3 regions of the Bacillus sp. CGMCC 1.16607 genome follow, and region 1 is predicted to be linked to each of the others. Evidence: riboswitches for the same ligand, from Rfam matches in the RefSeq annotation. Region 1 holds a riboswitch; each other region holds the start of a gene.
The links. Region 1 has a riboswitch for thiamine pyrophosphate ahead of thiT (energy-coupled thiamine transporter ThiT). Riboswitches for the same ligand answer to the same signal wherever they lie in the genome.

Region 1 (2,207 bases):
TTTGGTAATTTCCTCTATCGAGTTTTGTAGAAACGTAAGAAATTATGACGAAAAATATTGAAAATGAGGATGTATAATCCTTAATTATCAAAAAATGGTTCAATATGGATAAAAGCATTTTCTACTTCATGTTTTTCTTTAAGAAGGCTCTCAATTTCTTCCGTTATGCGATGACTTTCAATCACATCGAGTTTTGGGTTCACGTGAATCGTTGTTTCTAAAAAAATATAATTCCCATGTGTCCTTGCTTTGACATCTGTTACATCCAAAACCCCTGGTGTTTCCTTAATCGTTTTTTCAATATTTAACAATTGCTCTTGATCAAAACCATCAGTCAATGTGTGGGTAGCCTCTGTGAATATATGCCAGGCTGTTCTACAAATAATTAATCCAACGATCACAGCCGCAACGACATCAAGTAATGGTATTCCAATGTATGTTCCAACAATTCCAATAAAAGCACCAATACTGACAAAAGCATCTGAACGATTATCATACGCAACAGCTTTGATGGAAGCGCTTTTAATTTTACGACTTAGAGAAAGATTGTACCGATAAACACCGAACATCACCATTGCAGAAAATAGTGCTGTCCAGGCAGTTATCCAATCTGGATGGGAAGAATGTTGAGAGAAGAAAGATTGGACCCCTCCAATAATGACATTAACCCCAACAGACATCATAATAAATGCTGCTACAAGTGAAGCGATAGATTCTGCACGGTAATGTCCGTACAAATGATTGTCATCAGGCGGTTTTCTAGCTATCTTTAATCCAATTAGGACTGCTATCGACGCGATAATGTCGGTAGAGTTATTTAAGCCATCTGCCCATAAACCTTCTGAATGGCCGATTTTTCCAATTGTTAATTTAATTGTAGCTAATATGATATAGGCAAAAATGCTAATCCAAGCACCTTTTTCTCCTGCCTTGAGTTGAGAATTCGTTTCCATGTAGTGACCCCCATTATGTAAATAGCATTTATACCTTAACAAATGAAATCCATGTGGGTCTATAGAAAAAATGTCTACTTGATACAGGTCTATTGAAGGCAGTGAAATAATTTGGCTGTAGGAAAAATTTAAATAGATTGTAAGTTTTACTTGTAAAGAAGATAAAATCATTGTATAGTCAAGATGTTTGAATAAATAAATATTATCCACAAGGGGAGCCGACATTCGGCTGAGAGTGAGCGTTTGAGTTCTAACCCTTTGAACCTGTTAGTTAATGCTAGCGTAGGAATGTGGTTTGGGATCGAAGCAATGTGGACCGTCCAAAACCGTCTATATTGCTTTTTTATTTACCAAAAAACTGAAAATCTATACGTGAGTAACGCAGAGGGTTATAATCAAACGTTTCCGAAAATTAAGGGGGAAACGGAGAATGAAACAGAACAAAACATTATTTTTAGTAGAGATTGCGATCTTTACAGCATTGGCTTTTTTATTAGATCTCGTATCGGGCTTTATTTTTTCAAGAATATGGCCGCAAGGTGGGTCGGTTTCGATTGCGATGGTGCCAATCTTCTTAATGGCGTTTCGTTGGGGAATAAAGGGCGGTGTCTTAACAGGCTTTTTATTAGGATTACTTCAATTTGTACTAGGATATTCGCAAATCTATACTCCTGTACAAGGTATTATTGATTATTTAGTGGCATTTTCCGTTGTTGGATTGGCTGGAGTTTTCGTTGGTCAAATCAAGCTAGGTGTTCAGAAACAAAAAAAAGGCCAATGGATGCTTTTTGCAACAATTGGGATTTTTATCGGAAGTCTTTTAAGATTTCTTTCTCATTATTATACAGGAATTGTCTTTTTTGGTGAGTATGCACCGAAAGGTACGCCAGCTGCACTATATTCATTCATTTATAATGGAACATATATGCTTCCGAGCTTTATTTTAAGTGCCATCATTGTTATTTTAGTCATTAGTGCTGCACCGAAGAAAATGATATAAAGTGAAACTTCCGTCAATGGGGGTGTTCTTCATCCCACACTGATGGTTAGTTGAACCAATACGGGCAGTTGACCCCGACCTATCTTCTTTGTTCTCTTAGAATCTTGAGGTGGGGGTCTTACTGCCCGTTATGTTGGGATAAATGTGAAGGTCAAACCGGCGAAATTTTGCGGTTTGGCCTTTTAATTTTGTCAACTTTGTGACAATTTTGATTTAAGCTTTTAACACGTCCCGTCATATCAACATTTAGGTTT
Region 2 (2,207 bases), on a different contig from region 1:
CCGACTTACCGCTTTTCTCTCCTATATTGGCAAATATTATGCAAGGCGGAAAAGCTGACATTGATCAATATTACTGTATTGAGAAAGCAAATGAACTCATTCTTGAATTTTTTGACTATGAATTAAAGGGGATTGGGGATTTCGCTCTAGAAGAGACGTATTGATTTACATTTATAATGTTAAGTATAACTTCAACTATTGCTTGAATACTAAGAAAGCGATCTACATTTGCAGATCGCTTCTTATTTTGTTAAGGAACTAAAGGTGCAATAGCTCCCCATAGTGCCTTTTTCACGTATTTATCTACAAATTTTCCGCCATAGGTCGGGTATTACCTGTGACTTTTATTAATCGAGGTGCAGTAGACACTAACAGTACTGCAACAATCGAACATAAAACAAAGGCTCCTAGCATAGTTACCCCATTTACTGATAATGAGAAAAGAACTGGACTCATACCCTCTGGTGCATATTCACCAAAGAAAATAACTCCTGCAATGAAATGCCAGAAATAGCGTGCCAGACTTCCAACAAATATGGCCGTGACAATCCAGCTTAAAGCTTTTTTCTTGTTACCACTATTTAATTCCTTTTGGATTAAATGATGGAATAGACCAGCAAATCCTATACATGCAAATGCAATGAAATATTCAATAAAGGCTTGAACAGGTGTAGCAATCCATGCATCTCCCATTACAATTTGAAGAATTCCCCAAAGTAGACCAGAAATCAAGCTAACTCGAATTCCCCAGCGAAAAGCTAAAATAAATATTGGGATCATTGCAACTGAAATCGAAATATTAGGTGTTGGTTTAATCGAAGGCAATAAATCTAAAACAATGGCGAATGCTGCAAAGAAAGAAGCCTCAATTAACGCAATTAAACTCAATTTTCCCATAAAAAAATCTCCCCTTTTTGTAATACGTTACCTCAAGGGGAGAATAGAAATCCATGCAAAATAAAGACTCTACTCATGCCACATTCCTACGCTAGAATTAACTAACAGGTTCGAAGGGTCAGAACACTTATGTGCTCACTCTCAGCAAAACGCTCCCCTTGTGGTTACGCATATGTAATTATTACCAAATTAGTATATAATACTTTCTAAGTTTTGGGAAGACTTTATATGATTAGCTCACCTGTTAAGCCTTCCAGAAAAAAGGAAGGGACTTATTCTAGTTCTGTAATTTATTTTACTAAACAATATAAGTACTATAAATATAAGTACTATAATTGCAGGAAGCTTTTTTAGTAACAACGACTTTCCTGTAATAAATGAGTTGAAAAGTGAATAAATCTCTTAACTAAACAGTGTGTGTACGAAATCGGCAACTGGACAAGCTCATAATTATTTAGTTTTAACTGGTACTACTTATGGGCAGAATAAACTTAATCTCTCTTGTAAACCTTCTAAGACTACCTCTGGCACTTCCCTGACCTTGATATCTTCACCTAAGAAAAGTAGCCAATTTGTTATTTCTAATAATTCTTCGGGATTATGAACATTGATAAAAGTCTTTAAAATGGCTGTGCTTTGGTAAGGATTGGTATAAGAAATGGAAATCTTTAAAGGATGATACTTTTTAAACTGGGCAATCGCCTTTGGACCAAGTTCAAGGACAAGGTTGATTACTTCCTCCTGCTTACTTAATTTTTCTAAAATCTTTTTCTTACTTAATCTATTTTTTATAGGGTATGGTTCGACATTGACGAGATGATCGACAGGGAAAATCCACCTCTTTTCATCTTTTAAGTCTAAGCCTTCAATCAGCCAAAGGCTTTTTTCACGATAAAGGTTCAAAAGATAAATGGAGTAAGATTTTATTAATTTCCCTTCTTCGATAGTAATCAATAAATAGCGATCCAAAAGAAGGATTTGAATGAGCCTTTCTAACATTGGATGGGGTAGGTCTGAAAGATCAAGAAGGTCGGGATTATTGGGGTTGGTCCCTTCAAAAAGCAAGATTTGATTTAAAAGAACAAGTTCATCTTGTTGGTTTTCTGAGATGAGGCCAAGCAATTTTTCAGCTAAAGACTGACGACTCTTTAGATAGGGGAGTTGCTGATTTCTTGTAGCCATAAAGGCAATAAAAAGAGCTTTGATCTCATTATCAGTAAAGCGAACAGTGGGGAGGACAGAGTTATTCATGACAAAATAACCGCCATCCCTTCCAACTTCAGCGACAAGCGGCATCCCCATGGCTTCAA
Region 3 (2,207 bases), on a different contig from region 1:
TTGGCTATAGCGGGATATACATTCCCAAATGATGAAGAAAAGGACGAGGACCAATAATGGTCTCCATCCTTTTGCAAATAATTTGATCATGGTCGATACTTCTCTGTTAAAGTATCCATGGTAATCCCTTCAGGTTGAAATAAAATTTTCACTTGAGAGATCACATTTCGACTACCTAGTTCTACCATTTTTTTATTCATCTTTTCTATGATACTTAACAATTCAGTTAAGTCACCCTCCATTGTTGTTTCTAGTGGGTGAACTTCGTATTTAACTCCAGCTTGATTGATGACTTCAATTGCTGCATCAACTAAAGCATATAACTCTTCACTGCTTTGTGCTTTCGGTATAATTTGTATACTCACTAATGCATTGGGCATCTTCTAAAGTCTCCTTTATTTAGGTAAGTATTCATTCGTAAAGGCTTTTTCAGCGTCTAATTCCTTATCAAGTAGTTCATTTTCAAACATCCAAGTACTATAGTTTTCCCATACTTCTAATTTTTGCTCTCCCCAACGCGCAGCATCATCTTGATATTTCGACGATAACCATTCTTGGCTTTTCTTAACAAGCTCTTGATCCAATTCAGGTACAGCCTTGATTAAAATATCTGCACTGTCCGCTGGGTGATCAATCGCGAAATTGTAACCTTCTGAAAGGGCAGCCATAAATTCTTTAACGGTTTTCTCATCATTTTTTATCATATCTTCATTCGTTGAAATAACAGGCGTATAATAATCGAGTTTATCAGAGTAGTCTGTTAAATAAACCATATTGATTGGTTCATTTCTTAATTCAGCTTCTACCCCAGTCCAGCCATAAAAAATCCAAGCAAAATCGATATCACGTTTTACAGCAGTAAAGAAATCAGAGTCACCCATATTCACAATCTTTACTTTGTTCACATCGGCATTTTCTGTATTCATAATCGATGTGATAACAGCCTTTTCAATTGGTGAACCCCAACCACCATAGGTTTTGCCAGCAAAATTTTTTGGTGAAAGGATGTTTTTCGTTTTTGGCGATGCAAAACCTGACGTATTATGCTGAATAACAGCTGCTAATGATACTAATGGGATTTCTTGAATTCTCGCTTGAGTAATCGCTTCTTGATAGCTCACACCAAATTGTGCTTTACCAGAAGCGACAAGTTGATCGGCTCCTGCGTCACCAGGCATGACAATCTCAACATCTAAGCCATGCTTTTTAAAATATCCTTTTTCCTTCGCTACATAAATCCCTGTATGATTCGTATTTGGTGTCCAATCAAGAACAATGGAAACCTTTTTCAAACTTTTATTCTCACTTGCTTTGTTCTCTTTTTTACTTGAATTACATCCTACTAACCCAATTACCATTAGTAAGGATAAAAATAAAATGGAAATCTTTTTCACAATTTTCCTCTCCTAAACAAAATGTTAGACAATGAAGGTGGAAAAGAAAGATGGGATAAAGTTAAAATGAAAGACTATTTTCGTCATTTTGTTTTTTTCGTGTCATTTAACTTTAGTAATCTGAGTTGATTGTAACAACATCTATGTGAAAATAGCCAAATAAAAAAACGCTCAGGGCATCCCAAGCGTTTGTCATAATCCATAATAAACGGTCAAACTTCGTCTATTAGAAAGATGTTCCCTACGCTGGTACTAACCAGATCAGGTTAAAGGGTCAGCATCTTTGGATACTTTCTCAGCCAGCACTACCGGCTCCCCTACATTCCCAATTCTCCAATTGTCTATTACACTATACAAAATAACTCCGTTTTCGTCTAGTGAATAAACAAAGTAATTTATTACAGGTTTTCACTTAACTATCCCTCTAGTAATTTTGTCTTAAAAATCATCCCCATTTCGAATTGCCATAATATGTTCATCTTTTGTTAATGGAATCTGGCTTCTCCTTTTCATACAAGTCTCCACTCATTTATCTTCTTACTAATACTGTCTGATTATATCTATCTAGTGTTCAACTGGTTTTGGACATTTGTGTTGTATAGAAATATTTACCCACTTTAATTGTGTAGATAAAACTTGATAGTAGTTCGTATCCACTTCACACAATTTTTTTATAATACCCCGCTACAACCGGAAAACTAACAAATTCCTTCCTCATCTCCCGTAACGAAATCACCTCATTCCCTCTAATAATCTCAAAATCTAGCGGATATTCATGACAATTCACTGGGGTTTGATGAAATGTTTCTTGAT

Region 2: another riboswitch for thiamine pyrophosphate. It lies ahead of thiT (energy-coupled thiamine transporter ThiT); the one in region 1 lies ahead of thiT (energy-coupled thiamine transporter ThiT).
Region 3: another riboswitch for thiamine pyrophosphate. It lies ahead of ACFSO7_RS15950 (ABC transporter substrate-binding protein); the one in region 1 lies ahead of thiT (energy-coupled thiamine transporter ThiT).

Annotation. Positions count from the first base shown of each region.
Region 1 covers NZ_JBHUJX010000008.1:139,249-141,455, forward strand. Annotated here, with positions in the region: gene ACFSO7_RS03455 (cation diffusion facilitator family transporter) at 81-953, opposite strand; TPP riboswitch at 1,155-1,259, shown strand; gene thiT (energy-coupled thiamine transporter ThiT) at 1,384-1,953, shown strand.
Region 2 covers NZ_JBHUJX010000036.1:317,706-319,912, forward strand. Annotated here, with positions in the region: gene ACFSO7_RS23940 (alpha/beta hydrolase) at 1-164, shown strand, start outside; gene thiT (energy-coupled thiamine transporter ThiT) at 304-897, opposite strand; TPP riboswitch at 964-1,066, opposite strand; gene ACFSO7_RS23950 (helix-turn-helix transcriptional regulator) at 1,372-2,207, opposite strand, start outside.
Region 3 covers NZ_JBHUJX010000023.1:10,797-13,003, forward strand. Annotated here, with positions in the region: gene ACFSO7_RS15940 (ABC transporter permease) at 1-90, opposite strand, end outside; gene ACFSO7_RS15945 (thiamine-binding protein) at 87-380, opposite strand; gene ACFSO7_RS15950 (ABC transporter substrate-binding protein) at 396-1,358, opposite strand; TPP riboswitch at 1,616-1,723, opposite strand; gene ACFSO7_RS15955 (hypothetical protein) at 2,053-2,207, opposite strand, start outside.